Regions from separate parts of the Cupriavidus sp. 10L45 genome, predicted to be linked through region 2. Evidence: riboswitches for the same ligand, from Rfam matches in the RefSeq annotation. Region 2 holds a riboswitch; the other holds the start of a gene.
The links. Region 2 has a riboswitch for glycine ahead of AC1DFU_RS05415 (D-amino acid dehydrogenase). Riboswitches for the same ligand answer to the same signal wherever they lie in the genome.
Positions count from the first base shown of each region.

Region 1: linked by a shared signal. The riboswitch ahead of gcvT (glycine cleavage system aminomethyltransferase GcvT) and the one ahead of AC1DFU_RS05415 (D-amino acid dehydrogenase) in region 2 are both predicted to bind glycine.

Region 1 covers NZ_JBFTJC010000016.1:38,966-54,922, forward strand. The annotation lists gene AC1DFU_RS24480 (hypothetical protein) at 1-757, shown strand, start outside; gene AC1DFU_RS24485 (cation:proton antiporter) at 952-2,175, shown strand; gene AC1DFU_RS24490 (YbdK family carboxylate-amine ligase) at 2,175-3,290, shown strand; gene AC1DFU_RS24495 (glycine zipper family protein) at 3,322-3,798, opposite strand; gene AC1DFU_RS24500 (OsmC family protein) at 3,911-4,381, opposite strand; gene AC1DFU_RS24505 (MBL fold metallo-hydrolase) at 4,415-5,161, opposite strand; gene AC1DFU_RS24510 (L-serine ammonia-lyase) at 5,216-6,592, opposite strand; gene AC1DFU_RS24515 (DUF421 domain-containing protein) at 6,667-7,212, opposite strand; gene gcvP (aminomethyl-transferring glycine dehydrogenase) at 7,328-10,249, opposite strand; gene gcvH (glycine cleavage system protein GcvH) at 10,351-10,731, opposite strand; gene gcvT (glycine cleavage system aminomethyltransferase GcvT) at 10,835-11,962, opposite strand; glycine riboswitch at 12,055-12,177, opposite strand; glycine riboswitch at 12,199-12,286, opposite strand; gene AC1DFU_RS24535 (glycine zipper 2TM domain-containing protein) at 12,406-12,627, opposite strand; gene AC1DFU_RS24540 (UvrD-helicase domain-containing protein) at 12,881-14,989, shown strand; gene AC1DFU_RS24545 (response regulator) at 15,339-15,957, shown strand, end outside.
Region 2 covers NZ_JBFTJC010000002.1:427,884-443,840, reverse strand. The annotation lists gene AC1DFU_RS05480 (MarR family winged helix-turn-helix transcriptional regulator) at 1-82, shown strand, start outside; gene AC1DFU_RS05475 (hydroxymethylglutaryl-CoA lyase) at 68-1,009, opposite strand; gene AC1DFU_RS05470 (AMP-binding protein) at 1,030-2,652, opposite strand; gene AC1DFU_RS05465 (enoyl-CoA hydratase/isomerase family protein) at 2,649-3,419, opposite strand; gene AC1DFU_RS05460 (CaiB/BaiF CoA transferase family protein) at 3,453-4,652, opposite strand; gene AC1DFU_RS05455 (enoyl-CoA hydratase/isomerase family protein) at 4,659-5,390, opposite strand; gene AC1DFU_RS05450 (NAD(P)H-dependent flavin oxidoreductase) at 5,403-6,359, opposite strand; gene AC1DFU_RS05445 (Bug family tripartite tricarboxylate transporter substrate binding protein) at 6,384-7,352, opposite strand; gene AC1DFU_RS05440 (ArsR/SmtB family transcription factor) at 7,478-8,167, shown strand; gene AC1DFU_RS05435 (DUF6630 family protein) at 8,201-8,707, shown strand; gene AC1DFU_RS05430 (LysR family transcriptional regulator) at 8,729-9,739, opposite strand; gene AC1DFU_RS05425 (PepSY domain-containing protein) at 9,959-10,225, shown strand; gene AC1DFU_RS05420 (cytochrome b/b6 domain-containing protein) at 10,228-10,779, shown strand; glycine riboswitch at 10,838-10,936, shown strand; gene AC1DFU_RS05415 (D-amino acid dehydrogenase) at 11,100-12,401, shown strand; tRNA gene AC1DFU_RS05410 (tRNA-Leu) at 12,504-12,590, opposite strand; gene AC1DFU_RS05405 (diguanylate cyclase domain-containing protein) at 12,649-14,241, opposite strand; gene AC1DFU_RS05400 (hypothetical protein) at 14,338-14,871, opposite strand; gene AC1DFU_RS05395 (MFS transporter) at 14,918-15,957, opposite strand, start outside.

The DNA.
Region 1 (15,957 bases), on a different contig from region 2:
GGCGGGCCAGCACAAGCAGGTGGTGGAGCTGGCCGGCGAGGTGCTGAACCGCTACCCGGTGGAGCGCAATCCGGCCGATGTCACGTGGGCGTTCAGCCGGCTCGTGGCCGCCTGGCGCGCGCTGGGCGGGCGCGATGCCACCGAGTCCGCCCGCGCTGCCATCACCCATATGGACGCCCGGCTGGACGCGCTGCCCGTGGAGGCCCGCACCGCCGGCGCCCACGCCATGGCGCACGCGCGCGCCCACTATGCGGCGTTGCTGCAGGCGGGCATGGCAGCGATGGACGAGCACGACAAGATCGACGCCCTGGGGGAGCTCGAAGCCCTGCAACGCCGCTCGCTGCTGGTGGAGGACGCGTGGCTGTTCAATCACTTCGGCCAGATCTGGCACGAACTGGCCGAGCCGGCCCGCGCGCTGCCGTTGTTCGAGCGGGCGGTGTCGCTGACCGAGGGCGATCCGGCCGACCAGGCCGCGCCCCGCGCCCAGCGAGCCCGGCTGCTGACGGAGATGGAGCAGTTTCCGGAAGCGCTGACCGACTTCCAGCTCGCCTTTGCCGCCCGTGCCGACTGGGACGCCGAAACTTGGCTGCACGCCGTGCTGGCGGCGCTGGGCATGGGCCAGCGCGAGACGGCGCTGGGCTGGTTCGAGCGCGCCCGCACGCTCGGCGCGGACAAGGGCCGCACCCGTCCGCTGTACGCCAAGGCCGAGGCCGGCCTGAAGGCCACCCGTCCGAAGTGGAAGGTGTGGGGCGTGTAACTTCGGAACGGCTCGCGGGGGCTCCGGGCGCTGAAACAGGTCCGGAAAACCGTCCCCGATTCTGATTCTTGAAAGACCTACAAAACGCCATCGACGACGATGGCGTTTTTTATTGGAATTTGCTGTAAGTTGCCGGCGTCTTCCACGTAGGGTCGGACAAAGCCCGACACTGCAACCCAAGTGCTTCCGTTACCATGTCGGCCATGAACGGATTGAGCCAACTTTTCCCGACCCTGCCGCTGGCACCGGGCGGCCTGTTCTGGGTGGGTCTCGCGCTGGTGGGCGCGGGCCTGGCCGGAGAGGTTTGCCGCCGCTGGCTGGGCCTGCCGCGCATCGTCGGCTACGCGGTGGTGGGGCTGTTCGCCGGCATGCTCGGCCGCAGCATCGTCGACGACAACATGATCCTGCAGACGCGGGTGCTGATCGACATGGCGCTGGCCCTGGCCCTGTTCGAACTCGGGCACCGGCTGTCGCTGTCGTGGCTGCGCGCCAACCGCTGGCTATTGTTTACCAGCGCGGCCGAGAGCCTGCTGACCTGGGGGCTGGTCTCCACGGTGCTCCAGTGGCTCGGGGCGTCGCCGGGCGTGGCGATCCTGGCCGGAGGCATCGCGGTCAGCACCTCGCCCACCATCGTGCTCCAGCTCAAGAACGAGTTGCGCGCCGAGGGGCAGGTCACGGAACGGCTGATGGCCATGGCGGCGCTGAACAGCATCTACGCGGCGGCCATCGTCCAGGTGGCCACGGGTTGGCTCCATTCCGAATACGGCAATATTGGTGCGGCGCTGCTGCATCCGCTCTACCTGCTGGTGGGCTCGTGCCTGCTGGCGTGGGTGGTCGGCAAGCTCGGGCACGCGCTGTACGCGCGCATGTCTGCGGACGATCACTACAGCTTCCTGGTGCTGGTGGGGCTGGTCCTGTTCACGCTGGCACTGACGCGCGTCCTAAAATTGTCCATGCCGCTGACGCTGATGCTGGCCGGCGTGGTCTTCAAGCACCAGGACCGCCAGCCGCACGTGTGGCCAGCGCACTTCGGCAGCGCCGGGAGCCTGCTGATCATCGTGATGGTAGTGTCGCTGGGCCTGCCGCTGACGGCGCACGACTGGGTAGTCGGCGGCACGCTGGCCGTGGCCCTGGTGGTGATGCGCCATGTGGCGAAGCTGGCCGGCGTGGTGTCGCTCGGTTCGTTCTCGGGGTTGAGCCTGCGCCAGTGCATGGCGCTGGGGCTGGCGCTGGCGCCGATGTCGGGGCTGGCCTACCTGCTGATGAACGACGTGGCGCGCCTGTACCCGAGCACCGGCGGACCGCTGGCATCGATCATCCTGTGTGCGCTGGCCATCGAACAGCTGCTGGGGCCGGTCATCGCGTCCTGGGCGCTGCGCTATGCTGGCGAGGCGCGTGACAATGGAGGAGGGCGCTGATGTCGCTCGAACCGTTCAAGCATTCCGAGGCGCTGACGTTCGGCGTGGAGCTGGAACTCCAGCTTGTGAACCGTCATGACTACGACCTCGCGCCCTTCGCGCCGGACCTGCTGCGTGCGGTCAAGGGCGCCCAGCACGCGGGCGACATCAAGCCCGAGATCAGTCCGTCGATGATCGAGATCAGCACCGGCATCTGCCGCGACTACGCGCAGGCGCTGGAGGAACTGACGGTCATGCGCGACCTGATGACGCGCGCCTCCCGCTCGCTGAACCTGGGCATCTGCGGCGGCGGCACCCATCCGTTCCAGCAGTGGTCGGACCGGACCATCTCCGATTCGCCGCGCTACCAGTACATTTCCGAGCTGTATGGCTATCTCGCCAAGCAGTTCACGGTGTTCGGCCAGCACGTCCACATCGGCTGCCCGAGCGCGGACGAGTCGCTGTTCCTGCTCCACGCCATCGGCCGCTACGTGCCGCACTTCATCGCGCTGGCGGCGTCGTCGCCGTACGTGCAGGGGGTGGATACCGGCTTTGCCTCGGCGCGCCTGAACTCGGTGGCGGCCTTCCCGATGAGCGGCCGCGCACCGCATGTGCTGACGTGGGACGCCTTCACCGCCTACTTCAACAAGATGCGCAACACGGGCGTGATCGAGAGCATGAAGGACTTCTATTGGGATATCCGTCCCAAGCCGGAGTTCGGCACGATCGAGGTGCGCGTGATGGACACCCCGCTGACCGTGGAGCGCGCCTGCGATATCGCGGCGTACATCCAGGCGCTGGCGCGCTACCTGCTGCTGTCACGGCCGTTCATGCCGCAGGAAGACGACTACCTGGTGTACACCTTCAACCGCTTCCAGGCGTGCCGCTTCGGGCTGGAGGGCGAGTACGTGCATCCGAACGAACTGACGCGGATGCCGATCTCGGATCATATTTTGTCGATTTGCGACGCGCTGGTGCCGCACGCGGAGGCGCTCGGCTCGCTCAAGGCGCTAGAAAATATCCGCGCGCTGGCTTCGAGCCGTGACAACGACGCGCACTGGGTGCGCACCGTCGATGCCGATGCGCACAGCCTGCGCGAGACGGTGCGGCGTACCTGCGAGCGGTGGGAGGCCTGACGCCGACGGCGGGCCGGGGTGACTGCACCGCTTATTGAACGGTATAGCCCTTGCCACCCATGCAAGCCTTCCACGCCTGGTAGTAGCTGCCCATCGCCTGTTGCTGGCTCGCGGCGTTCTGTTCGTTCGCCGCCTGCACGTTACGGCGTTCCTGCCGGTTCCGCGAGCCGCCCGCCATGGTCCCGACGGCGGCTCCGGCCGCCGCACCCTTGCCGGCATCGCCCGCAACTGCGCCAATCACGGCGCCGCCCGCTGCCCCGCGCGCCGCGCCTTGCACGCGCTGGCCGCCCTGGGCCTGCTGGGGCGGCGGGGCCTGGGCCACCACTGCGGGGTCTATGCCGGTTTGTTGTTTGGCCCAGCTGTAGCACTCCCCGTCATCCTTGGATTGCTGCTGCGCGGACTGGCCCTTGGCCGGATAAGCCACCGGTTTCGACTGTGCCTGCACGCCGGCTGCGGCCAACGCGATTGCCGCGCCGAGCACCATCCCCCATCGCTTGCTGTGATGCATGATGTACCTCCTCCGGCGGGGCCATGTGCCCGCGTGTGCGGTCTCAGTATTGCAGCGCAGGGGGCGAAGTCAAATGAATTCCTTCGTGCCGCGTATTAGGCGTTTGCAGGGGTCAGGTCGGATACACCGGCTCGCATCGGATCTCGGATTTCACCGAATTGGCGATGAAGCAGGCGTCGTGCGCGGCGTGGTGCAGCTGATCGATGTCGGCGCGGGTCGGCAGGCGCTCGCCCGAGAACGTAACGTCGGGACGCAGCGTCACCACGGTCACCGCCATGCGGCCTTCGGCGGTCTTGGCCAGCGTGCCCACGGACTTGTCCACATAGCGATCGACCACGAAGCGCTGCTTGGCGGCCAGCGCCAGGAACCACAGCATGTGGCAGGCCGAAATCGACGCGATCAGCATTTCCTCGGGATCCACCGCGCTGGCATCGGACATCGGCGGCGGCACCACGTGTGGCGACGCCGAGCCCGGCACTTCCGCGCCGCCGTCGAACCGCAGCACATGCTTGCGGCTGTAGCGGTTGCTCACGAAATCCTGATCGCCGCGCTCCCACGCGATCTCGGCACTGTGCTCGGCCATGCTGGTCACTCCGGGTAGTAGAAGAACGAAAAATCAGATGCCGTGCGGCACGCTTTCCCCATCTCGCCCGGTCACGAGCCCCAGGCGCTGGTTCGCCGGCACGGCGATATCGATCAGCTTGGGGCGGGGCAGGTTGAGGTTGCGCATCATGACGATGAACTCGTCGCGCGAGCGCCCCGCCACGCGGCTGTTGTGGGCGCGCTCATGGCCGATGGTCGACTGGGTGTGGCCCTTGTAGTCGTGGGCGGGGTAGACCAGCGTGTCGTCGGGCAGGCGGAAGAGCTTCTCGGTGAGGCTGTCGAACAGCGTGCCGGCGTCGCCGGACTGGAAATCGGTGCGGCCGCAGCCGTCGATCAGCAGCGCATCGCCGGTGAAGATGCGGCGCACCACGCCGTCCGGCGTGGCTTCCTCCCAGAGGTAGCTCATGCTGCCGGCGGTGTGGCCGGGGGTGTGGATCGCGCGAAGCACCTGCTTGCCGAAGCTGACGGTGTCACCGTCGATCAGTTGTTTCAGCGCAGGCTTGATGTCGCAGCCGGACGGCGCGGCGGTGTTGGCGCCAGTCTGCAGGGCGAGCTGCCCGGCGGAGGTGATGTGGTCGGCGTGCGCGTGGGTCTCGACAATCCAGACCAGCCGCGCGCCAGTCTCGCCCAGCAGCGCCAGGTCACGCGCGTACTGCCGGTCCACCGGATCGATCAGCAACGCCTCACGCGTCTCGGCGTCGATCAGCAGGTAGGTGAAGGTGGACGAAGTCTCGTCGAACAGCTGATGGAAGGTCTGCATGGCCGTTTTCTTCTTGGCAAACCGGGGGTGCCGCCATGATACGCCGGCGCCTGCTCAACATTCCACGATATTCACCGCCAACCCGCCGCGCGCCGTCTCCTTGTACTTGGTCTTCATGTCGGCGCCGGTTTCGCGCATGGTCTTGATGACCGAATCGAGCGAAACATAGTGGGTGCCATCGCCGCGCAGGGCCATGCGGGCGGCGTTCACCGCCTTGACGGATGCCATGGCGTTGCGTTCGATGCACGGGATCTGGACCAGGCCGCCGACCGGGTCGCAGGTCAGGCCGAGGTTGTGCTCCATGCCGATCTCGGCCGCGTTCTCGACCTGCTCCGGCGTGCCCCCGAGCACCGCCGCCAGCGCGCCGGCGGCCATCGAGCAGGCCACGCCGACTTCGCCCTGGCAGCCGACTTCGGCGCCCGAGATCGAGGCGTTGAGCTTGTAGAGCAGGCCGATGGCGCCCGCCGTGAGCAGGAAATCGACCACGCCCGCGCGGTTGGCGCCGGGGATGAAGCGGTCGTAGTAGTGCAGCACGGACGGGATGATGCCGGCCGCGCCGTTGGTCGGCGCCGTGACGACGCGCCCGCCGGCGGCGTTTTCCTCGTTGACGGCGATGGCGTAGAGGTTGACCCAGTCCATCACGGAGAGCGGATCGGACAGCGCCCGCTCCGCGTGCAGCGTCAGTCCCCGGTACAACTCGGGCGCGCGCCGCCGTACCTTGAACGGCCCCGGCAGCTCGCCATCGGTGCGGCAGCCGCGCGCCACGGATTGCTGCATCACGTCCCAGATATGAAGCAGGCCATCGGTCACTTCCTGCTCGGGCCGCCAGGTCAGTTCGTTCTCCATCATGAGCCGGGCGATGGACTTGCCGCTCGCGTGCGCCATCTCCAGCATCGCCCGGCCGCTCCGGAACGGGTGCGGCAACTGCCGCTCGGCCGCCAGGATCTGGGTGTTCGGCGCGCCGGCCGTGACCACGAAGCCGCCGCCCACGGACAGGTAGCGTGCCTCGCGCAGCGGCGTGCCCTCCGCGTCGAAGGCGTGGAATTTCATGCCGTTGGGATGCTCGGCCATGGCCTCGCGCCGGTAGAACACGATGTGCTCGCGCTCGACGAACGGCACCTCGTGCGTGCCGAGCAGGGCCAGTTTGCGCTGGGCGCGTAGCGTGGCCAGCCGGGACTCGATGGTTTCGGGGTCGACGGTGTCGGGCGCCTCGCCCATCAGCCCCAGCATCACGCCCTTGTCGGTGCCGTGGCCCTTGCCGGTGGCGCCGAGCGAGCCGTATAGCTCCACGCGCACGCTGCCCACCTGGGGCAGCAGGCCGTCCCGCTCGAGCCCGTGCGCAAACATCAGGGCCGCACGCATCGGCCCCACGGTATGCGAGCTGGACGGCCCGATACCTACCTTGAACAGATCGAAAACGCTGACAGCCACGGGGAACTCCGGTAGGGGGCGGCGCGCAGGGCGCAGGGGCGGGGAGGCCGTCGGGAAAGTGGTCGGGTGTCGGGTCAGAGCGACATATCGGCATCGGGCCGGCCGGGCTCGCGCCACATGGCGTCGATGGCGGGCCTTGCGTGCCCGTCCTCGGACTTTTCCTTCTGGATCACGCTAATCGTGCCGTCTGTCTCAAGAATAGCGAAATGCACGTCTTCCACACGCGCGCAACCGTTGCGGCGTAGCGCCTTCTGCAGCTCGCGCGGTGTGATGCGCTCCCGGCGCATCACATCCTGGAAGATCTCGCCCTGGTGAATGATGATCTCGGGCCGGCCTTCCACCAGCGCCTCCAGGCGGCGGCTGCGCCAGGTGCCGTAGCCCACCAGCACGTCGGCGCCGAACAGCGTGGCGGCCAGGATCAGCCCGGCGGTGACGGAGTTGTCGCCGCCGTTCATGGCGTTCTGCACCGCGTTCGAGATGATCAGTAGCAGCACCAGATCCAACGGCGACAACTGGCCGATCTGGCGCTTGCCCGACACGCGCATCAGGAACAGCAGCGCGGCGTAGACGATCAGCCCGCGCAGCACGAATTCCCACCAGGGGGCGCTCAGATTCCACATGGACTAGACCTCCGCTAGGGATGGTGTGCTGCACGCCGGCCCGGGGGGCCGGGGCGGGAGGCGCAAAGCGCGCCAGCGGCGTCCGGGCAGGCCGGACGCCGCCAGACACGGCGCCTTAGTCCTGCGCGTACTCGCTCATCGGTACGCAGGCGCAGAACAGGTTGCGGTCGCCGTACACGTTGTCCGCCCGGCCCACCGGCGGCCAGTACTTCTGCGTGCGCAGCGAGGCAATGGGGTAGGCCGCTTCCTCACGCGTGTACGCGTGGGTCCACTCATTGGCGGTGATCACGGCGGCGGTGTGCGGCGCGTGGCGCAGCGGGTTGTCGTCGCGGTCAAAGCTGCCGTCCTCCACGCGCGCGATCTCGCCACGGATGGCGATCATGGCGTCGATGAAGCGGTCCAGCTCGTGCAGCGCCTCGCTCTCGGTCGGCTCGATCATCAGTGTGCCCGGCACCGGGAAGCTCATGGTCGGGGCGTGGAAGCCGTAGTCCATCAGGCGCTTGGCCACGTCCTCGTTGCTGATGCCGGTGGCCTTCTGCAGCGGGCGCAGGTCCAGGATGCACTCGTGCGCCACCAGACCGTGCTGGCCGGCGTAGAGCACCGGGAAGTGCGGCGAGAGCCGGCGCGCCACATAGTTGGCGGCCAGGATGGCGTTCTCGGTGGCGGCGGTCAGGCCGGCCGAGCCCATCATCGCGACGTACATCCACGAAATCGGCAGGATGCTGGCCGAGCCGAACGGCGCGGCCGAGACGCCGCCGATGCCGTTGTCGTCGCGGCGATAGCCCACGCTGTCCTGGTTCGGCAGGAAGTCCGCCAGGTGTGCGCCCACGGCCACGGGGCCCACGCCGGGGCCGCCACCGCCGTGCGGAATGCAGAAGGTCTTGTGCAGGTTCAGGTGCGAGACATCGCCGCCGAACTGGCCCGGCGCGGCGGTGCCGACCATCGCGTTCATGTTGGCGCCATCCACGTACACCTGGCCGCCGTGCTGGTGCACGATCTCGCAGATCTGCTGCACGCCCTGCTCGAACACGCCGTGCGTGGACGGGTAGGTGATCATGATTGCGGCGAGGTTCTGGCTGTGCTGCTCGGCCTTCTTCGCCAGATCCTGCAGGTCGACGTTGCCGTCGGCGTCACACGCCACCACCACCACCTTCATGCCGGCCATCTGGGCCGACGCCGGGTTGGTGCCGTGCGCGGACGAGGGAATCAGGCAGATGTCGCGATGGGCTTCGCCGCGGCTGGCGTGGTACTTCTGGATGATCAGCAGGCCGGCGTACTCGCCCTGCGAGCCCGCGTTCGGCTGCAGGCTCACCGCGGCGTAGCCGGTGGCGGCGCAGAGCATGGCTTCGAGCTGGTCGATCATCTCGCGATAGCCCACGGTCTGGTCGAGCGGGGCGAACGGGTGGACCTTGCTGAACTCGGGCCACGTCACCGGAATCATCTCGCTGGTGGCGTTGAGCTTCATGGTGCAGGAGCCGAGCGGGATCATGGTGCGATCCAGCGCGAGGTCCTTGTCCGCCAGCGAGCGCAGGTAGCGCAGCATCTCGTGCTCGGCGTGGTGCGTGTTGAAGACCGGGTGCGTCAGGTAGGCGCTCTGGCGGGCCAGCGCGGCCGGGAAACCATCGCCGACGGCGGCCTCGGTCGCATCGAAGGCCGGCACCGGCTTGCCGTGCGCGAAGATCTCCCACAGCGCGACCACGTCCTCGCGCGAGGCGGTCTCGTCCAGCGAGATGCCCACGCGGGTGGCGCCGATATGGCGCAGGTTGATGCCGCGCGCGGTGGCGGCGGCGTGGATCGCCTCGGTGTTGAAGCCGGTGTCCAGCGTCAGGGTGTCGAAGAACGTGGCGTTGACCGGGGTCACGCCCATCGCCTTCAGGCCGGCAGCCAGCGTGGCGGTCAGGCGGTGCACGCGCTGGGCAATGCGCTGGAGGCCCTGCGGCCCGTGGTACACGGCGTACATCGACGCCATCACGGCCAGCAGCACCTGCGCGGTACAGATGTTCGACGTGGCCTTCTCGCGGCGGATGTGCTGCTCGCGCGTCTGCAGCGCCAACCGGTACGCCTTGTTGCCCTGCGCGTCGATGGTCACGCCCACCAGACGGCCCGGCATCGAGCGCTTGAATTCGTCCTTCACGGCCATGTAGCCGGCGTGCGGGCCGCCGAAGCCGAGCGGCACGCCAAAGCGCTGCGAGTTGCCCACGGCCACGTCGGCGCCCCATTCGCCCGGCGCGACGATCAGCGTCAGCGCCAGCAGGTCCGCCGCCGCCACCACCAGCCCGCCAGCGGCGTGCACGGCATCGGCGATGGCACGGTAGTCGGCCACATCGCCGTTCACGCCCGGGTATTGCAGCAGCACGCCGAAGGCATGGGCGCCGGCGGCCTCGGCGGCGGGGCCGACCTTGACCTCGATGCCCAGCGGCAGCGCGCGCGTGCGTACCACTTCCAGCGTCTGCGGCAGCACGTCGTCCGCCACGTAGAACGTGTTCGAGGCGTGCTTGTTCACGCGCTGGAGCAGCGTCATCGCCTCGGCGGCAGCGGTGCCTTCGTCCAGCATCGACGCATTGGCGATGTCCAGCCCGGTCAGGTCCGTGACCATCTGCTGGAAGTTCAGCATCGCCTCCAGGCGGCCCTGCGAGATCTCGGGCTGGTACGGCGTGTAGGCCGTGTACCAGGCCGGATTCTCGAAGATATTGCGAAGGATGACGCCCGGCGTGAGCGTGTTGTAGTAACCCTGCCCGATGAAGCTCTTGAGCACGCGGTTCTGGTTCGCCAGCCCGCGCAGCTTGGCCAGCGCGGCTTCCTCGGTCAGCGGCTCGGTGAATTCGCCGAGCGGCATGCCGTCGCGGCGGCGGATGGCGGCGGGCACCACGGCGTCGATCAGCGCGGCGCGCGTCTCGTAGCCGAGCACCTTGAGCATGTGTTGCTGTTCGGCGGCATCCGGGCCGATATGACGGGCGGCGAAGGCGTCGCGCGCCTCCAGTTCGGCCAGCGTGGGCCGGCTACCTTGGGCGGCGTTCATGGGAAGAGGGGCGTTCATGGCAAGTGTCTCGTGGGGCGGGGCGGCAGGTGGTCAGCCTGGCCGCCGCGCGGGCATCTCGGGCGCCGTCTCCTGGCTCGGGAGACGGCTGGTGCAGCGCGTCAGGCGCCGACGCTGGCCTTGTAGGCGTCGACGTTCATCAGGCCGTTCACATCGTCGCCATTGGCCGGCTTCAGCTTGAACAGCCACGCGTCGAAGGCGTTGGCGTTGACGGATTCCGGCGCGGCGCTGGCGGCCTCGTTCACGGCGATGACTTCGCCGGCCACCGGGGCGTAGATGTCGGAAGCGGCCTTCACGGACTCCACCACGGCCAGCGCGTCGCCGGCGCCGACCGACTTGCCCACTTCGGGCAGTTCCAGGAAGACGATGTCGCCCAGCGCGTCCTGCGCGTGGTCGGTAATGCCGATCGTCAGCGTGCCGTCGGCTTCAACGCGCACCCATTCGTGCGATTCGGTGTACTTCAGGTCAGCAGGGAAATTCATGACGGATTCTCCGGGAATGCAGTGTTTGTCTTGTTTCGGTTCGCCTGCCGGGGCCAGCCGGGCAGGCGTGATGGCGACCGTTGGTGTCAGCCGGGCGGATGCCTCAGCTCACGAGTGCCTTGCCATTGCGCACAAACGGCAGTTTAACCACAGTCGCGGTCAGTTTGCGGTCACGAATCTCGACCTGGACCTCGGTGCCGGGCACAACGCCCTGCGGCAGCCGGGCAAAGGCAATGGATTGGGAGAGGGACGGGCTGAAGGTGCCGCTCGTGATCTCGCCGTCGCCGGCGGGGGTGATCACCTTCTGGTGCGCACGCAGCACACCGCCCTTGTCGCGCAGGATCAGGCCGGCAAATGTCTTATGTTGTCCGGCTGCCAGCAGCGCCGACTTGCCGATGAAATCGCGCTCGCTCTGCAGGTCGACGGTCCAGGCCAGGCCGGCGTCGAGCGGCGAGGTGTGGATGTCCATGTCCTGGCCGTACAGGTTCATGCCGGCTTCCAGGCGCAGCGTGTCACGCGCGCCCAGTCCGGCCGGGCGCACGCCCACGGACTGCAGCTTTTCCCAGATGCCGGCCACGTTCTCGGCCTCCACCACCAGCTCGAAGCCGTCCTCGCCGGTGTAGCCGGTGCGGGCCACCATCAGCTCGCCGACCATCGGGTCCCGCACCACCACCGCGTTGAACGGCTTGAGTGCGTCGGCCGGCTGGGTCGACGGGAAGGCCTCATGCACCTTGGCGCGCGCGTTCGGGCCCTGCACGGCGATGATCGCCAGCTTGCCCACGCCGGCCGGCGCCACGTCGCCCCGGCGCGGGGTGATCGTCACGCCGCTGCCGGTGGCCGCGTTGCGGGCCGTGATCCATTCGATGTCGCCCAGCGCCGTGCTGGCGTTCACCACCAGGCGGAAGCGGTCTTCGGCGAAGAAATAGACGATCAGGTCGTCGATGACGCCGCCCTTTTCGTCGAGCATGCACGCGTAGAGGGCCTTGCCCGGGGTCTGGAGCTTGTCGACATTGTTGGCCAGCAGGCCGCGCAGGAAGGCGCGCGTGTTGGGGCCGGACAGGTCCACCACGCACATGTGCGAGACATCGAACATGCCGGCATCGCCGCGCACCGCGTTGTGTTCCTCGATCTGGGAGCCGTAGTTGACCGGCATGTCCCAGCCGCCGAAATCGACCATGCGGGCACCGAGCGAGCGGTGGATGGCGTTAAGGGGCGTGGCCTGGAGCGTCATGGGAAATCCTCTGGAGCGAATACGGCAGCGAAAACGAAAAAAGGGTCATCCGCCGTGGGGATCGATGGCAATGCCACCAATCCGCCGCGGCGGATGACCCCTCTGTCCTCGATACCTGAGAGATTACGATGCAGCTTGCCGCATCGCGCGCCCCTTCGGTGGACACGCTCGCCATGCGTTGGCACGGGCGGGTGTCGCTCTCCAGAGTGCGGCATGCATCGTGTGCATGTTGCATGCCGATCCGACCGGTCCGTGGTGCCTGAGAGTTTTCGGGTGATACCCCTTCGGCGGCGCAATGGCTGCGCGCTCTCCCGGTTGGATGCGCGTGAATGTACGGGACGGGTTGACCTTTGTCAACGCGGCGCCGACGCCACCTTGCTAGGCGCCGGGGAGGGGGCTGGCTGTAATTCCTGCCGCCTGAGGTAAGGACTACCCGCGCCGGATCAACGATCCTTCGTGACGACGTTACCCACCACGCCACCCACCGCCGCGCCACCCACCGTGCCGAGCGCGCTGCCGTTGGTCAGCGCAGCGCCGCCGAGCGCGCCAACGCCCGCGCCAATGGCGGTGTTGCGGGTCTTGGGGCTCATGTCCGCGCAGCCGCCAAAGGCCGCCAGCGTGACACCGATCAGCGTGATTTTCGCCAGGGTTCGCATTGTTTTCATGATCGCCTCCGAATGTGCCGAATTTGTCATCAGGACGGCGTCGCAGCCGGTCCCGCATGACCGTATGAGGCAATCTCCATGCCCCCGATGTCCCCTCGGACGTCACTTTTACGAAGTGTTACCGCGATGAAACACTGGTAGCACTCGCGTCCTTGATGTCCGTCATCAGGCACCGGCGCAGGCCACCCTGCGTGTTAACATCGACGCCTTTCGCGCGCCCGCCAAGCGTGCGCCATCCGGCACCCGCCCACCTATGACCCACGGACTCAACGCCGCCCAATCCGAAGCCGTTCGCTATCTGGACGGGCCCTGCCTCGTCCTCGCGGGCGCCGGGTCCGGCAAGACGCGCGTCATCACGCAAAAGATCGCCCACCTGATCGAGGACAAGGGCTTCGAGCCGCGTCACATCGCCGCCGTCACCTTCACGAACAAGGCGGCGAAAGAGATGCAGGAGCGCATCGGCAAGCTGATGGAGGGCAAGACCACGCGCGAGGGCAAGCGGATTCCGCTCAAGCAGCTCACCGTCTGTACCTTCCACTCGCTCGGCGTGCAGATTTTGCGGATGGAGGCGGAGCACGTCGGCCTGAAGCCGCAGTTCTCGATCATGGATTCGGACGACTGCTTCGGACTGGTGCAGGAGCAGCTCGCCACCACGGACAAGAAGCTGATCCGTAGCGTGCAGGGCACGATCTCGCTGTGGAAGAACGGCATGATCGATCCGGAGACCGCGCTGGCCCAGGCCGCCAATGCCGACGAGCACCAGGCCGCCATGGTCTACCGCAATTACGTGGCCACGCTGCACGCCTACCAGGCGGTGGATTTCGACGACCTGATCCGCCTGCCCGCCGAGCTGTTCGCGCGCGACGAGGCCGTGCGCCTGAAATGGCAGAACCGCCTGCGCTACTTCCTCGTCGACGAATACCAGGACACCAACGCCTGCCAGTACGCGCTGCTCAAGCTGCTGGCCGGCGGCTCGCACCTGCGCGCGCCGGCGTTCACGGCCGTGGGCGACGACGACCAGGCCATCTACGGCTGGCGCGGCGCCACGCTGGACAACCTGCGCGGCCTGCAGACCGATTTCCCGGACCTCAAGGTCGTCAAGCTCGAACAGAACTACCGCTCGACGGTGCGCATCCTGGAGGCGGCCAACGCGGTCATCGCCAACAATCCCAAGCTGTTCGACAAGAAGCTGTGGTCGGAGCACGGCATGGGCGACCCCATCGCCATCCATCCGATGAACGACGAGGAGCACGAGGCCGAGTCCGTGGTGTTCCGCCTGTCCGCCCACAAGTTCGAGCGCCGCGCGCAGTTCCGCGACTACGCCATCCTGTATCGCGGTAACCATCAGGCGCGGCTGTTCGAGCAGATCCTGCGGCGCGAGCGGATTCCGTACGTGCTGTCCGGCGGCCAGAGCTTCTTCGACAAGGCGGAGATCAAGGACATCTGCGCCTACCTGCGGCTGATCGCCAATCCGGACGACGATCCCGCGTTCATCCGCGCCATCACCACGCCCAAGCGCGGCGTGGGCAACACCACGCTGGAGGCGCTCGGCACGTTCGCGGGGCAGGCCAAGGTGTCGCTGTTCGAGGCCGCCATGATGGGCGGCATCGAAGGCAAGCTCCAGCCGCGCCAGCTGGAGCCGCTGCGCGTGTTCTGCGAGTCGATGGTGCGCCTGGCGGACCGCGCCAAGACCGATCCGGCCACCGTGCTGCTCGACGACATGATGGCCGGCATCCACTATGAATCGTACTTGTACGATACCTTCGACGAGCGCCAGGCCCAGTCGCGCTGGACCAATACGCTTGAATTCCTCGACTGGCTCAAGCGCAAGGGCACGCGCCCGGAACCCGAGGCCGGGGAGGGCGAGGCCACCGGCTTCGACAACGCCGACGGCTTTGGCGACGAAGGCAAGAACCTGCTCGAACTGACACAGACCGTGGCGCTGATGAGCATGCTCGAAGGCCGCGAGGAAGACCCGGACGCGGTGCGGCTCTCCACGCTCCACGCGTCCAAGGGCCTCGAATATCCGCACGTGTTCCTGGTGGGCGTGGAGGAGGGCATCCTGCCCCACGCGCGCGAGGACGAAGACATGAGCGACGAGAAGATCGAGGAAGAGCGCCGGCTGATGTACGTTGGCATCACCCGCGCCCAGCGCAGCCTCCAGATCAGCTGGTGCAAGAAGCGCAAACGCGCCCGGGACACCTACTCCTGCGAACCCTCGCGCTTCATCGCCGAAATGAAACTCGAAGAAGCGCCGGCTCCCGTCGACGAGACCCCGGCCATGAGCCCCAAGGACCGGCTGGCCAATCTCAAGGCGCTGCTGGGTACGCCGGGCGCACCCGGCAAGCCGGTGACGGGTTGAGTCGCATCCCCTACCAAGCATCACGGCCGATACAAGGCAGACAAGACCGCGCGCCTCGCGCTTTCTAATATGGCGACGCGTCAGACGCCTCGGCGACTGGCGCCGTGCCGCGCCTGCCCTTCGGTTAGCGGTGCGGCTGGGTACGCTTGCGTGCCTGGCTCTTCCCTGTTGAACGCTCCCGGCGCGGCAGTGCCGGGGGCGTCGTTTTGTCAGGCGAAGTTATCCACAGCGCACGTATCGAACCTGATACAAAGCCGCCACAGCGCGAATATTGCAAACTGGTACAGTTGACCGCCGGTCGTTGCGCAGGCCCTCGCCCGCCGGCGTTTCCCATCCCTCCCGCTTTGCCATGGACCTCACTCCCGCCTTGCCTACCCGCCTGCTGATCGTCGACGACGATCCCCAGATCCGCGCCATGCTGGCCGAATACCTGGCCACGTTCGGCATGGCGGCCGATGGGGCCGAAGGCGGGGCGTCGATGCGCACGGCCATGGCGCAGCATCACTATGACCTGGTCATCCTGGACCTCTCGCTGCCCGGCGAGAACGGCCTGACGCTGTGTCGCGAGATCCGCGAGCGCACGGACATCCCCGTAATCATGCTGACCGCCCGCGCCGAACTGGCCGACCGTGTGGTCGGACTCGAGGTGGGGGCGGACGACTACGTGACCAAGCCGTTCGAGATGCGTGAACTGGTGGCGCGCATCCACACGGTGCTGCGGCGCAGCCGGGCCGATGTGCGTCGTTCAGCACCTACCCCGGCGGGGCACGAGGTCAAGTTTGGCGCGTGGCGGCTCAACACCACGCTGCGCCAGTTGCTCGACGAGGAAGACACGGTCGTGCCGCTGTCGAACGCCGAGTTCCGCCTGTTGCTGACCTTCATCGAGCACCCGAACCGCGTGCTGGATCGCGAACTGCTCATCAACCAGGCACGCGGTCGCGACCTCGACGTGTTCGATCGCAGCATCG
Region 2 (15,957 bases):
CGGCGCCGACCTCGATCTCGCCGAAATCCGCTCGCTGGTATCGCGCCTCAACCGGCTCGTGGGTGGCTCAGGCGGCGTGTAATACGGCGCGTAGCGGGTTCAGGCCGCTACGCAACACCCGGCTGTGCAACGGTCGACCGAGCACGGCTTCGCATTGCTGCGCAACCGCCAGCATGCCGTCCAGATCGATGCCGGTTCGGACGCCCATCGCGTCAAGCAGCGCCACCCAGTCCTCGGTGCACACGTTTCCGGTATGTCCGCCCCCGTACTGTACCTTGGCGGGATGACCGCCCACGCCGCCCATCGCGCAATCGAAGTGAGTCACCCCGGCTTCCAGCGCGGCAACATAGTTGACCAGGCCAGTGCCACGTGTGTCATGGAAATGCGCAATCGGGGTAACGTCCGGGAAGGCCTTCCGCATGGCGCGGAACAACGCACGCACGGTTAGGGGCGTCGCCATGCCGGTCGTGTCGCCGAGCGTCACGAACCTGACACCGGCATCGCGAAACCGCCCCACATCGCGCAGGACTTCCTGCGGATCGACATGGCCCTCGAACGGGCAGCCGAACGCGACCGAGATTGTGCCGAACATGCGGAAGCGCCCGCGCGCCGCATCTGCCATCGCGCGAATGTTCAACCACTGATCGTCCCGGCTGCGCTTGAGGTTGCGCTCCGAGTGCGACGACGAGGCCGACACCAGCAGGCTCACCTCGGTGGCCCCGAAACCGGCCTCCAGGTCCGCGAGCGCGCGTTGCACCGCGTGGCCGTTAGCGCATGTCGCCTTGTACATCACGCCTTCTCGGCGTGGCAGCGTACGCAGTAGCTCGGTAGCATCCGCAAACTGCGGCACGACCTTCGGATTCGAGTACGACGTGGCCTCCACGCGGGGAAAGCCGATGGCCGCAAATCGATCGACGAGGGCCACCTTGGTTTCGGTGGACACAAAATCGGGCTCATGCTGCAACCCGTCGCGGGCAAAGCACTCACAGAGGACGACTTCGGCAGTCATGGATGTCTCCGACGCGGGATTCATGGGTTCGACGGGTGAAACAACGCGATGGCGTGCTCGCGCAGCTTGTTCTTCTGCACCTTGCCGCTGGCGGTCATGCCGATGCGCTCGAAGTCCGTCACGATGGCGGCGTAGCGCGGGGTACGGAAATTTGCCATGCGCGGCCTGGCCCATGCCAGCAACGTCTCGGCATCCAGCGTCGCGCCGGCCTTGAGCGTGACGAACGCGGCCGGCACTTCGCCCAGCCTCGCGTCGGGCACCCCCACCACCTGGGCTGAAGCCACGGCGGGATGGGACAGCAGGGCCTGTTCCACTTCGGCAGGCGCCACGTTCTCACCGCCGACGCGGAACACGTCCTTGAGCCGGCCGACCAGCCGCAGGCGTCCATCGGTGCGCAACGCCCCAAGATCGCCGGTGCGCAGCCAGCCGTCCGCGGTAAATACCTTGGCGTTCGCCTCGGGCTGCTTGTAGTAGCCCCGCATGACGCCCCAGCCCTTGACCTGGATCTCGCCCACCTCGTCGACGCCACAGACGACGCCCGACGCCTCATCGATGATCCGCACCGCCACGCCTTCATGCGGGAGCGCGAACCCACCCACGCGCAGCGCTGCATCGTCGCGCCAGTCATTGATCACGACGTTGGGCGACGCCTCCGACAGCCCATACGCCCAGCAAATCGTCTCGACGCCCATCTCGTCGATGATGCGCTGCATCGTGTCGGCGCCTGCCGCGGCCCATCCACCGCGCAGATGCAAACGCGAGCGGTCGAACGACGGGTGAGAGATCAGCATCTGGAACAACGTCTCATTGCCCGAGATGAACGTGCAGCGCTCCCGCTCCATCATCGCCAGCGCGGCGCCGGCATCGAACGTCGGCAGGGTGGCGATGCTCGCGCCCGCGCACAGCGCGCAAAGGAGCGACAGCGTGGAGCCGGCCACATGAAAGAACGGCCGACAGTTGAAATAGCAATCCGATGCTTCGATGCCAAGCCGCTGCCCGACAGCCGAGGCGTTGCGCAGCATATTGTCGTGCGTGAGCATCACGCCCTTCGGGTACGCCGTGGTGCCCGACGTGAACTGGATCAGCAGCAGGTCATCCGGCGTCACGGCGCGCATGGCATCCGCGAGCGCTTCATCGCTCAGGGCATCGCCGGCGGCGAGAAATGCCTCCCAGCCGATCCCAGCGTGCGGCACATCGTTGCCGACCACCACCACGTCGCCGAGCAGTGGCAGCGCCTGCCCCGGCAGTTCATGGTCGACAGCGGGTTCCACCTCGCGGAGGAAACCCATGAAATCGATCTTCAGGAAGCGGTCCGCCAGGATCAGCAGCCGCACATCGGACTGGCGCAGGCAGTACTCGATTTCCGCAGCCTTGAAGCGGGTGTTGACCGGCACGGTCACGGCACCGATCAGCGCAGCGCCGTAGAAGCTCGCCACCCAATTCACATCGTTACCGCACAGCAGGCCGACGAATTCTCCGCGCTTCACGCCGCGCGCCAGCAGCGCCTTGGCAACGCGGCGCGATTGCGCTTCGAGGTCGCGCCACGTGGCGGCCCCGTCAGGCGTGACCAACGCGCGCCGCGCCCCACCCAGGCTGGCCTGCTGCGCCAGCACTGCTGCCAATGTGCGAGGTTCCCACGTCATGCTCTACCTCCAAATCCACCAATTCCCGCCCGCCAGTCGGAGCGGGCCAGGTTCTCTTCGATTGCCAGAAGTTCTTCCGCCAGCGCACCGCGCGGGCCCAGCTCGATGCCGCGATCGATGCAGCGTTTGGCCAGGCGCATGCCCAGCGGCGGTGCCTTGGCGATGCTTGCCGCCATGGCGGCCACTTCGGCGTCCAGGCTCTCAGGCGCGACAACGCGCGTGACGAGGCCGACGTCCTGCGCTTCCGCCGCCGTCAGGCGTCGTCCGGTGAACATCATGTCCTTGGCCAGCCGCTTGCCGACGATGCGCGCCAGTCGCTGGGTTGCACCCACGGTGCCCCACTGCGCCTCAGGCGTCCAGAAGGTAGCGTCGGGCGTGGCCACAGCCAGGTCGCAGGCGGCAGCAATCTCCACGCCAGAACCGGCCGCCGAGCCGGCTACCACCGCGATCACTGGCATCGGCAGGCGTTCCAGCGCGTCGTAGGCAAAGAATCCACGCATGCGGCGGGCCAGCACCTGCGCTTCATCCATCGTCTTGCGCTCCTTGAGGTCGGCGCCGGCGCAGAACGCCGGACCGGCAGCGCGCACCAGCACCACGCGCACGTCCGGATCGGCGGCAGCCGCCGTGGCGGCAGCCTGCAACCCCTCGCACATGGCCAGGTTCAGCGCATTGCGGCTATCCGGCCGGTTCAGCGTGATGGTGGCAACGCCGCCTTCCACCGCGTAGAGCACGGCGGGGGCTGTGCCCGTTTCGTTCGATTCAGTCATGGTTATCTCGATACGCCTCGGTCTGGCTACGCCTTAGATGGCCTTGGCTTCGCGCAGGGCCTTCACGCGTTGGGCGTCCATGCCCAGCCAGTCGCGCAGCACGTCGCCCGTATGCTCGCCAAGCAGCGGGGGCCGTCCCACCTCGGGGTTGTCCCAGCCGTCGAAGCGCAGCGGCACTGGCAGCGCCTGAAACGTGCCGATGACAGGATGATCGAATTCCGCCACCATGCCCCGCGCTTGCACATGGGGATCGGACAGGACTTCATCCACCGACTTGATCGGGCCGGCGGGCACACCCGCGTTGTCCATGGCCTCGCACAGCGCGGCACCCTCACACGCCGCGATGGCCTCGGTCAGCCGCTGCATCACTTCATCGCGCCGGCGCACGCGGCCGGCGTTCGTCTGGAGTTCCGGATCGGCGCCCCATGTCTCGAGTTTCAGCACCTGGCAGAGCGGCACCCAGTGCTGGTCACTCGCCGTAATATGGAGCCAGCGGCCGCACGCAGCCTGGAAACTCGCCGATGGCACGCGGCCGGGGTGCTCCGTGCCCATGCGCGGCGGCACTTCGTGCAGCGTGAACCAACGCGCCGCCGCCAGCGTGAGCAGGCTGACCTGTGCGTCGAACATCGAAAGATCGATGTGACAGCCCTGCCCTGACGCACTGCGGCCTTGCAGCGCCGAGAGCACGGCGATGGCGGCCCACAGGCCGGACGTCAGGTCTGCCATCGGCAAGCCGGGCTTCACGGGCCCACCGCCGCGCTCGCCGGTCAGGCTCATCAGCCCGCCCATCGCCTGGAACACGGTGTCGTAGCCCTTGCGCGCGGCGTAGGGGCCGGTCTGCCCGAACCCGGTACAGGAAAGATAGACCAGCTTCGGATTGATCTCGCGCAGCGTCTCGGGGCCGAGTCCATAGCGCTTGAGCGTGCCGACCGGGAAGTTCTCGATCACCACATCGACCTTGGCCGCCAGATCCCGCACGATCTGTTGCCCCGCCTCATTGCGCAGGTTGATCGTGATCGACTGCTTGCTCCGATTGAACGCCATGAAGTAGGCGCTTTCGCTCCCCCCCTCGGCCTCCACCTGCGGTTCGAAACTGCGGGTCTCGTCACCGGCGCCGGGCTGCTCGACCTTGATCACCGTGGCACCGAGTTCCGCAAGGATCATCGAGGCGAACGGGCAGGCCAGCACCCGCGAGAGGTCGAGAATCGTGATGTGTTCGAGTGGCTTGTTCATGGCGCGCTACCGCTCCGTCCGCACGAAGCTGCGCATGCGCTTGTTGGCTTCGCGCCCGACCTCCAGACCCGCTTCCAGCGGCAGGTCCACAACGCGGTGGAACGTCTGCTTGGTGGTGGCCATGGCCGCACGACTGACCTCGGCCAGACGACTGGCCAGCGCCATGGTCTCCTCCATCAGCAGGTGGTCGTCATGCACGGCGTTGACCATGCCCAGCGCGACAGCGCGCTCCGCATCGATCGATTCGCCGGTGGCCACGAGGTGAAATGCCGCCTTGCGGCCAATCTGCCGCGTCAGATTGGGCAGGACGATCGCGGCCACGATGCCATGCTTCACTTCCGGATAGCCGATGCGGGCCGAGCGCGCGGCGAGGGCCAGATCGCATGCAATGGCCAGCCCTGCACCACCGCCCATCGCGAAGCCGTTGATGGCGGCAATCACCGGCTTGCTCATCCGCGAGACGCTGAGATGCAACTGCATCGTCAGCGCGGCGCGCTCTTCCACGCGCGACATCTGGTCCGAGGTCAGGTCCTTGAACTCGCCGATGTCGGCACCGGCGCAGAAGGCCGAGCCATTGCCCGTGAGCACGACGACGTGCACGGCATCATCGGCTTCGGCCGCCGCCAACGCCTCCACCAGCCCACGCGTCAGGGCATTGTTCAGCGCGTTGCGCTTTTCCGGGCGGTTCATGCGCAGCACGCGCACCTGGCCGACATCCTCAATCTGCAGTTCGCTCATGTCCCCACCTCTCTACTTCCATTGATTTGCCATACGCGCCATCGCTTCGCGCGTCTCTGCCGCAATGCGTTCGACCAACACGCCGGCGGGCACTAGCCCATCGATCAGCGCGGCGCTCTGGCCCGCCTCGACCTTGCCCTGCTCGACATCGCCATCCAGGGCGGCCATCTTGAGCGACCGGCTGCCGAACAGCGCCTCGAGCGCCTCGCGCGGCTGACCTGCCCGTTCCGCCGCCTCGTACTCGTCGGTGAACGCATTGCGCACCGCACGAATCGGCAGGCCACGCCAGCCCACGAGCGTGGTATCGCCCACCCCGGCCGCCAGCACCTTCTCCTTGTAGGCGTCGTGCAGCGAGGCCTCGGGGGTCAGGAGGAAGCGTGTCCCCATCTGCACGGCATCCGCGCCGAGGCAAAGCATGGCCGCAACGCCCGCGCCATCGGCAATCCCGCCGCCGGCCACGATCGGCAAGTCAACGGCACGCGCAATCAATCGCACCAGCACCAGCGTGCTCGTACCGCTGGGCGGCGGATGTCCACCCGCCTCGCCGCCCACCACGACCAGCCCATCGACGCCGGCGGACGCCGCCTTGCGCGCATGGTCGGGATGCGCCACCACGTGTAGCCACTTGACCCCGGCGGCCTTGAAGCGGTCGATGTGTTCGCGCGGACTGCCTTGTGACGCGATGAGGATCGGCACGCCTTCGTCCAGCACGATCTGCAGATGCTCGGCCGCCCGTTTGTTGTACAGGGCGACGTTGACCGCGAACGGCGCATCGATAATCTCGCGCACTTCGCGAATCGCACGGCGCAGGTCGTCGGGCCGCATCGGGCCAGCCGCGATCACGCCCAGGCCGCCGGCCTTCGACACCGCCCCGACGAGCGGAGAACTCGACGACGCCCAGCTCATGCCCGCCTGGATGATGGGGTAGCGGATCCCAAGCAATTCGGTGATTCGCGTCTTGATGCTCATCTGTTGATTCCTCTGCAAAAGCGGTTACTCCGCGGTGATGCCTGCTGCCTTGATCACCGGCCCCCATCGCCCCTGCTCGGACTTGATCAGCGCGCGGTAGGCGTCGGGGGTGCTGGACTGTGCGATACCGCCCTGCTCGGCAAACTTCTCGATGAGGTCGGGGGTACGCAATGCGGCGGTGACGGCATCGACGATCTTGCGGGACACATCGTCGGGCAGGCCACGTGGCGCGACGATGCCGTACGCCCCTGCGGCAAGCACCTTCGGCAAGCCGGCTTCGGCCGCCGTGGGCACATCGGGAAGCGCCGCGAGCCGCTTGGTGTCCGTCACCATCAGCGCGCGAAGCTTGCCGCCCTTGATCAGGTGCGCGACCGCCGGGACTTCGGCGATGAACATGTCCACCTGTCCGCCCATCAGGTCCTGCACGGCGGGCGCGCCGCCCTTGTATGGCACGTGGCGCAGGCGGATGCCCGCTTCGCGCTGGAATAGCGCGCCAACCACGTGCGTGCTGCTACCCACGCCCGCAGACGCAACGGTGAACTTCTCCGGCTCGCGCTTGGCCGCTGCCTGCAGATCCGCGACCGATTTGAAGGGAGAGCTGGCATTGACCACCAGCAGGTTCGGGGTGGAGACCATCGTGCTCAGGTAGGCCACGTCCTTGAGCGGGTCGAATGGCATCTTGGGAGAAATGAACGGTGCGTAGACCATCGCGCCCGTACCGGCCATGCCCAGCGTATAGCCGTCTGCCGTGGCACGCGTCACGCCCGAGATACCCACGAGCCCCCCGGCGCCGGGCCGGTTCTCCACGACGATCGTCTGCCCGATCCGCGTGGTCATGGACTTGGCGAGCGTGCGCGCCATCACGTCAGCCGGCCCGCCGGCCGCGAACGGCACCACCAGAACGATCGGCCGGTCCGGATAGGCCGCCTGCGCAGGGCTGACCGTCAACAGGGCAGCCGTCCACAGCGAGTACATCATCAGGCGCAACATCATGTCTCCTTTATTAGAACTGCCTGGATATTTGTGGACATAGTATTTTATATCGTTGCGTTTGTCCACTATATGGTTGTACGCATCTCGCTCTATACTTCATCCGTCGTTTCACTCCGCACTGAACTATGGAATACGCTCCTGGCATCAGCCAGCTTGCTGGGCTGCTGGCCGACCCCGGCCGTGCGGCCATGTTGTGGGCGTTGATGGATGGCAGCGCGCGGCCGGCCGGCGAACTGGCGATGATTGCCGGGCTGTCGGCCTCGTCCACCAGCGGCCATCTCGCCCGCATGTCCGAAGGCGGCCTGCTCGCCGTGGAGACGCGTGGGCGCAATCGCTATTACCGGCTGGCCACGCCGGAAATTGGTGTGGCCATCGAGGCGCTTGCGTCGGCGTCGCTGGCCAGCCAGCCGCCGCGCGTGCGTGCCGTGCCGGTCTCCCGCACGGCGCCGCCGGCGCTGCGGCAGGCTCGCACCTGTTATGACCATCTGGCTGGGGAACTTGCGGTGGGTCTTTTCGAACGAATGTCCGAAGCGGGCTGGCTGATCGTGTCGGGCAGCGCCGTCGACCTCAGCGCCCCCGGCGCAGAGGCGATGGGGCAGCTTGGCATCGACCTGGGCGCCACCCGCCGCAAGCGCCGGCAGTTCGCCTGCACCTGCCCGGACTGGAGCGAACGCAAGCCCCATCTGGGCGGGGCGCTCGGCGCGGCGCTGCTCGACAGCCTGCTGGCACGCGGATGGATCGAGCGTACGGACACGTCGCGCGCCCTGCGCGTGACGCCTCGCGGCCAGCGCGAAATCGTGAACGTGGCAGCCTGACGGATATGAATACCGAAGCCAGAGGAGGAGCAGATGGCAATTGAACTGGACGACGACGCGCAAGACGCCATCAGCCGGCTATTCGCGCTGATTAACCTCGGCGACAGCGCCCAGACCAGCCGGCAGTTTTCGCTGTTCGAGGAAGCGCTGGAAGACGCCGAGGAAGACGAGATCGATGCCGCCGGCCTGCTGTGGCAGGTCAAGGACATCATCGATTGGGAATCCGGCTTTTATGTCGACTGGAAAGACGCCGAGTCCTTTATCGGCTGCCTGAACCAGCTTTGCGAGCGGATCGACCTCGAGGTGGACTGGGGCACCGAGGACACCGAGGACGAAGACTTCCTGGAGGGCACGAGCGTGCCCGAGCTCATGGAGATCGTCGCCACGCAGCTACGCATGGCCGGCTACACGCTCTGGAACTGGGATACCGGCGGCGACGCCTACGGCGGCTGGATCACGCGCAGCGAAGACGACGAAGAGATACTCGAGATCGCCGACACGCTCGGCTTCGACATCCGTCCCGGCGACCAGCCCTACTGACCGACCGGCTCGCCTGGAAACTCAGTCGAGCCCGATCACCACCGCGCCGCCGTCACCGTCCGGGGTATCGGCGATGTCGGCGCTGTCCGATCCATCCGTGCCCCCCAGCGCCTTGGCGCGCGGTGCCGGGCGCCGGGTCTCCGGCACGCCCAGCGTTTCCTCGAGCACAGTGAGGAAGGCCCGCACGCTCGGCGGCATCAGCTTGCGCGCGGGCATCAGCACGTACACCTTCAGCGGCGACGACGTATAGCCGGGCAGCACGCGCACCAGTTGGCCGTGCACCAGATGCTCGTGCACGAAGCGGGGCGACATGCGCGCCACGCCCAGCCCATCCAGCGCGGCCTTGAGCCGGACTTCAGCGTTATGCGTGGAGATGCGCGGCGAGACGTCCATGGCGAAGGTTTCCACCCCATCGCGCAGGAATTCCCATTGCACATCGTCGAGGTTGCCGAGCGTCGGCCAGCCCTTCAGGTCCTGCGGCGCGCGCGGCAGACCGTGCTCGCGGATCAGCGCGGGCGCCGCATAGAACGCACGCTCGATCAGCACCACGCGCTTGCTCGCGAACGAGCTGTCGTGGAGGTTGGTGTCGGTCATGACGAAGGCGAGGTCATAGCCGTGGCGAATCAGGTCGGGCTGGTCCCAGCTCATGTCCAGTTCCACATGCAGCGACGGGTGCAGCTTAAGTAACCTGGAGAGCGAGGCGGACAGGTGCTGCGAACCCACCTCGTAAGGCGTGGCGATGCGCAGCGTGCCGCTGACCTCGGCACTCACCGAGGCGGCCTCGGCGCTGATCTCGCGCAACTCGCCAAACAGGGGCGCCACGCGGTCATAGAGCTGCTGGCCGCGCTGGGTCACGCGCACGCGCCGCGTGGTCCGCTCGAACAGGCGCACACCAAGCTGGGTTTCCAGCCGGGCAACCGCCGCGCTGGCCGATGACTTGGGCACTTCCGCCAGTTCGGCGCCCTGCGTGAAGCCGCCCCCTTCCACCACGCGGCAGAAGATTTCCCAGTCTTTCCAGTCGATCGATTTCATGCAGACACCTTCGTCACCCACGCCGTGTGGGCGAGGCGGAATTGTCCCACAGCCCGGACAATCCCGCTGCCGACGTTCACGCCGATAGCCGCCGCGCCGGGCGGCGCGCACGGCATTTGATGCAGGTCATCGTGCGGGAAAACATTGATTGGGAATTGTTCTTGTTACCGCGTACGATTCCGGCATCCGCCCCGGATGGGGCTTCTTGCGGGAGCTGCAATGCTGAAAGTGGCCGTACTTCTCATCGCCGGTGCGTTTTCCACGGGGGCCTTCGCGGGCGCCAAGTGCGACAAGCATCCGAAGTCCGAATGGATGCCCGAGGCCGACGCCAAGGCCAAGATCGCGGCCCAGGGCTACAACATCAAGAAGTTCAAGGTGGACGGCAACTGCTACGAGATCTATGGCACCACCAAGGACGGCAAGAAGGCCGAGATCTACTTCGACACGAAGACGCTCGACATCGTGAAGTCCGAGATCGAGAAGTAAGCATGTCGGTGCCGGCCGGCCAGCTGCGCAATACCACCACGCTCCGCGTCTGGGACGTGGTGGTGCGGCTCACGCACTGGAGCGTGGCGGCCATCGTCTGCTACGACCTCATCGACGATTCCGGCGACCAGATGCACCGCGTGCTGGGCTACGTGGCCGCCGGACTTGTGCTGTTTCGCATTCTCTGGGGCTTCATCGGCAGCGAACACGCGCGCTTCCGCGCCTGGCTGCCGCGCCCCGCCGGCGTGCTGGCCCATGCCCGGGCCATGGCCCGGCGCCGCACGCCGCGCTTCATCAGCCACACCCCGCTCGGCGCGGTGATGATGCTGGCGATGTGGACCCTGATCCTGCTGCTCGCCGTTACCGGCTGGCTCTCCCGCTTCGACGCGTTCTGGGGCGAGGACTGGCCCATCGACATCCATCGCTGGCTCTCCAACACGCTGCTCGGGCTGGTGGTGGTGCACGCGCTGGTGGCTATCATCGCCAGCGTGGCCGGCAAGGAAAACCTGATTGGCGCGATGATTACCGGCCGCAAGCCGCGCAGCCTCGACTAGCCGGGGGTTGCTGAGGCGGCGATGCCCGTGGCATAGTGCCCCCGTCGTACCCGTTTTACCCGCGTTATCGGGAGAGACTGTGCCTGCCGCCCGGCAGGCCGGCGCCGAAGGAGCAACCGCCCCGGAAACTCTCAGGCCAAAGGACCGGTAACGCCATTGCACTCTGAAGAACCCCGGCTCGCGTCAGCCGACGGTACCGAAGGAGCAAGCGATGCGCCCGCGCGCATCGTGAATCTCTCAGGTCAAGGACAGAGGGGGCGTGCGTCGCGCATGGTGCGCCACGTACCCCCCATCCACGACGTCCTGGAAGACCTGACAACATGAAGACAATCGCTGTCATCGGCGGTGGCATCACCGGCGTGACGACCGCTTACGCCCTCGCCAAACGTGGTTTCGCGGTCACACTGCTCGAGCGCCATCGCTACGCCGCCATGGAAACCTCGTTCGCCAATGGCGGCCAGCTCTCCGCGTCGAACGCCGAGGTCTGGACCCACCGCTCCACGCTGGTCAAGGGCATCAAGTGGATGCTCCGCAACGACGCGCCGCTGCTCGTGGACCCCCGCCCCACCTGGCACAAGCTGAGCTGGTTCGCCGAGTTCATCGCCGCCATGCCGCACTACCGGGCCAACACGATCGAGACCGCCCGCCTGGCCATCGCCGCCCGCGCGCACCTGTTCGGCTGGGCCGAGGCGGAAGGCATCGACTTCGATCTCAAGCGGCAGGGCATCCTCCATATCTACCGGGACAAGGCCGGCTTCGACCATGCCGGCGAGGTCTCCACGCTGTTGGCCGAAGGCGGCCTGCCGCGCCGCGCGGTCACGCCCGAGGAAATGCGTGCGATCGAGCCGACGCTGGCCGGCCAGTACTACGGCGGTTACTACACCGAGAGCGACGCCACCGGCGACATCCACAAGTTCACCTCCGGCCTGGCCGCGGCGGCCCAGCGGCTGGGCGTGGTCACGCGCTACAGCCAGGACGTGCAGGTGGTCAACTCGGACGGCCGCACGGTCACCATCACCGTCCGCGACGGTAATCAGACAAGTTCGACAACCTTCGACGCCGTAGTGGTCTGCGCCGGCGTGGCCAGCCGGCAGTTCGCCACGCAACTGGGCGACCGCGTGAACATCTACCCGGTGAAGGGCTATTCGATCACGGTGAACTTGCCCGACGCCGCCAGCCAGACTGCGGCGCCCACGGTCAGCCTGCTCGACGACGAGACCAAGCTCGTGACCAGCCGGCTCGGCGTGGACCGTTTCCGCGTGGCCGGCACGGCCGAGTTCAACGGCATCGACCGCGACATCCGCGCGGACCGCATCCGGCCCCTGATCGACTGGGTCAACACCTGCTTCCCCAGCGTGAGCACGCGCAGCGTGGTGCCGTGGGCAGGGCTGCGGCCGATGATGCCGAACATGATGCCGCGCGTGGGGCGCGGACGGCAGGCCAACGTGTTCTACAACACGGGCCACGGGCATCTGGGGTGGACGTTGTCGGCGGTGACGGCCGAGATGGTGGGCGATGTCATCCGGCAGGCGGCGGTACCGCGTGCTTTCTCCCCTCTCCCGCTTGCGGGAGAGGGGTTGGGGGAGAGGGCCGGCGTGACCGGACGCGATATCGCTGCCTGAACCGCCAGCCCTCTCCCCCGCCCCTCTCCCTGAGGGAGAGGGGAGACAACCATCGCGCCAACGAAAAAGGCCCCGCTTGCGCGGGGCCTTTTTCTTCAATCTTGGTGCCCAGGAGAGGACTCGAACCTCCACAGTGTTGCCACCGCTAGGACCTGAACCTAGTGCGTCTACCAATTCCGCCACCTGGGCAAGGTGAGCGGCGCATTCTACAGGAGCTTGCGGATTTTGCAAGCCCCTGCGCGTGCCACTATGCCTGCAGGCCCATGTAGATCTTCCCGTCCTGGACGAAGCGATTGCGCCCGGCGCGCTTGGCCTGGTACATCGCGCTGTCCGCGCGGTGCAGCAGCGGCTCCAGCCGTGGCGCGTCCGGCACCGTACAGGCCGCGCCCACGCTAATCGTGACGAAGGGCTGCACTGGCGTGCCGTTGTGCGGGATCTCCAGGTCGCGCACCGCCGCCACCATGCGGCGCGCCACGTTGCGCGTCTCGTCCTGCGAGGCGTCCGGCAGCACCACCGCGAATTCCTCGCCGCCCAGCCGCGCGCAGAACTGCTCGCCCACCAGCACGCTGGTCAGCGCGGTCGCCACCCGGCGCAGGCAATCGTCGCCGCAGGGGTGGCCGTACAGGTCGTTGTATTGCTTGAAAAGGTCCACGTCGAGAATCAGCAGCCCGATCGGCTCGCCCGCCTCGTAGGCCCGGGTCACGGCCAGCAGCGACTCGCGCTGGAAGAAACGCCGGTTGGGGATGCCGGTCAGCGCGTCGATGTCGAGGTCCGCCTCCACGCGCGAGAGCTTCGCCTCGGTCTGGCCGAGCTGGGCCGTCAGCGCCAGTTCGCGCGACTGGTAGCGGCTGATGTCGCGCATGAAGACCAGCGTGCCGATGCGCTTGCCGTCCAGCCGCATCACCGGCTCCGCCGTCACCTCGTAGTGCGCGCCCTGGGGAATGTAGGGGATGGCGCCGACGTCGGCCCCCGCCTCGCGCGGCTGGCGCAGCGCCTCGTCCCATACGGCCGGCATCGGCTGCCCCCGGCGCAGGTCGGGCACCAGCCGCAGGGCGGCCGGGTTGAACTCGACGAGCCGCCCCTTCGCGTCGACGATCACGCAGCCGTCGCCAATCGTGTCGAACACGCGCAGCCGCGCGTAGTGGCCGATGTCGTCCAGATGGGTACGCAGCGCACAGATCCAGACCACCACCGTCATCAGGGAAAACGTGGCCGGGGTCAGGTCGCCGCCGAGCGGGCTGGTCCAGCGCTGCAGGTAGGCCATGTGGGTGAGCAGCGGCAAGGTGAAGCTGCTGGCCACGATGGCCCGGCCCCCCCGGGTCAGCGCCGCATTGGGCACCTCGGCCGTGAGCAGGAAAACCAGGCTTAGCAGCAGCATGAAGTAGGTCCACGCCGCCACCACCACGTAGCCGGGGCCATGGTGGAAGATCGCGCCCGGCGAGACGCCGGCCGGCATCAGGTCGATGCGCGTCCAGATCAGGTGATGCCGCTCGTTGGTCAGCACCATCACCACCGACGCCACGGCGGCCAGCACCGGCAGCCACAGGCGCGACCACGGCACCACGTAGCGCGGCCGGCTCAGGTGGATCATCGCCACCAGCCAGCCGATGGGCACCATCACGATGCCCGCGTACTGGGCCTTGGCCCAGAAGATGCGCCCGTCCAGATCGGTCGAGCTGACTTCGAGCAGCCGGCCGCCGCTCCAGATGGCCACGCCGCCGGCCAGCACGAGGAAAGCCTTGATCGTGGGATCGTCGCGGCGCGGCCAGGTGGCGATAACCATGCCCACGCTGCACACCACGGCTATGGTCAGGCAAAGGACAAGAGGGTACGAGGGCATGAGAACGGCGGGGAACCTGATAATAGCCGCCGCGCCCGACATGGCGGAGGCGCCCCATTATAGGGGCTAGCCGGGGCGCCACCCCATCGCCCTCACTTACTTGGAGCGGCTGCGGTCCCCGCCGCGCGAGTCCATGATGATCATGGTGCGGTCCAGCACGCCGGCGTCATCGAAATAGACGCTGAAGTGCGCCGGCAGGTTGCCGGCCATGTACATCCGATAGCTCCATGCCTCGCGCTTCATCAGGGCGAAGTACTGCACCGGCTCGCGCGGGAGGCCGAAGCGCTCGGCGATGTCGCGCTTGGTCCAGACCCCGGGGCGCGCCTCGTAGATCTCCTTCTCGGTCAGGGTCTGGCGGAAGCCGGCCAGCTTGCCGGCGGCGTCGAAGTCGGCCGCGTAGACCTCGAAGCCGTAGGGCTGCTTGGAATAGATCCAGCGCTGGGTGCCGTCGGCCAGTTGGTAGGTCTCGGTCGGGTTGCCGAATGTCTCGCGTACCGAGCTTTGCGGGCTGCCGAGCATCGACTGGGCGGTCTGCACCGGCTGGAGCGTGGCGCAGCCGCCGAGGACCACGGCGGCCAGGGCGGCAAGGAGGGCGACGCGGACGGCGCGCCCGGAAATCGGGTTGGGCATGGCATGTCTCCAGAGTCCATGCCAAGCATAGCCCAGCCGGCCGAACTCAGCGTTGCGGCTGCGGCCAGCCCGCGCGGACGATCTCCCGGTCGTCGATCGGCCAGTGCAGCGCGGCGGCTACCACCCCGAGCGCCATCGCCCCCATCCACACCAGGTCGTAGGAGCGCGTGGCCTCGAACACCACCCCGCCCAGCCAGACCCCGAGGAACGAGCCAAGCTGATGGCCGAAGAACACGAAGCCGAACAGCGTGGTGATGTAGCGCACGCCGAAGACCTGCGAGACGATGCCGCTGGTCAGCGGCACGGTGCCGAGCCAGAGGAAGCCCATCACCGCCGCAAACCCGTAAAGCGTGGCGGCGCTGAGGGGCAGCAGCACGAACAGCGCCATCGCCGCCGTTCGTACCAAATAGATACCGGCCAGCAGATACTTGCGCGAATGCCGCCCGCCCAGCACGCCGAACCAGTACGTCCCGGCGATATTGGCCAGCGCGATGATCGCCAGCGCCGCCATGCCTTCGGACGGCTGCATGCCCTTGTCCCGCAGGTAGGCCGGCAGGTGATTGGCGATAAAAGCCAACTGAAAGCCACATGCAAGGAAGCCGAGGTTGAGCAGCCAGAAGCCCGAATGGCGGAAGGCCTCGCGCACCGCCCCGAGCAGCGGCGGCTGGGCGCCCCCGGCACCGGCACCGCTGGCGGGGTGCGTCCGATCCTGGAATGGCAGCGCCAGCGGGAGCATGGCGGCGGCGGTCACGGCCAGGATCACCAGCGCGCCGCGCCAGCCGGCCTGGAGGATCATCACCTGCGCGCCCGGCACCAGCAGGAACTGGCCGATGCCACCCATCGCTCCGGCGAGCCCCAGCGCCCGGCTGCGCTGCGCCGGCGCGATCATCCGGCTCAAGGCGCCGTAGACCACGCCGAAGGTGGTGCCGGACAGCGCCACGCCCACGCACAGCCCCGCCGACCAGACGAAGGCCGCCGGCGTGGCCGCCTGTGCCATCAGGAACAGGCCGACCGCGTACAGCGCCAGCCCGGCCAGCATCACCCGGGCGGAGCCGAAGCGGTCCGCCACCATGCCCGTGAAGGGCT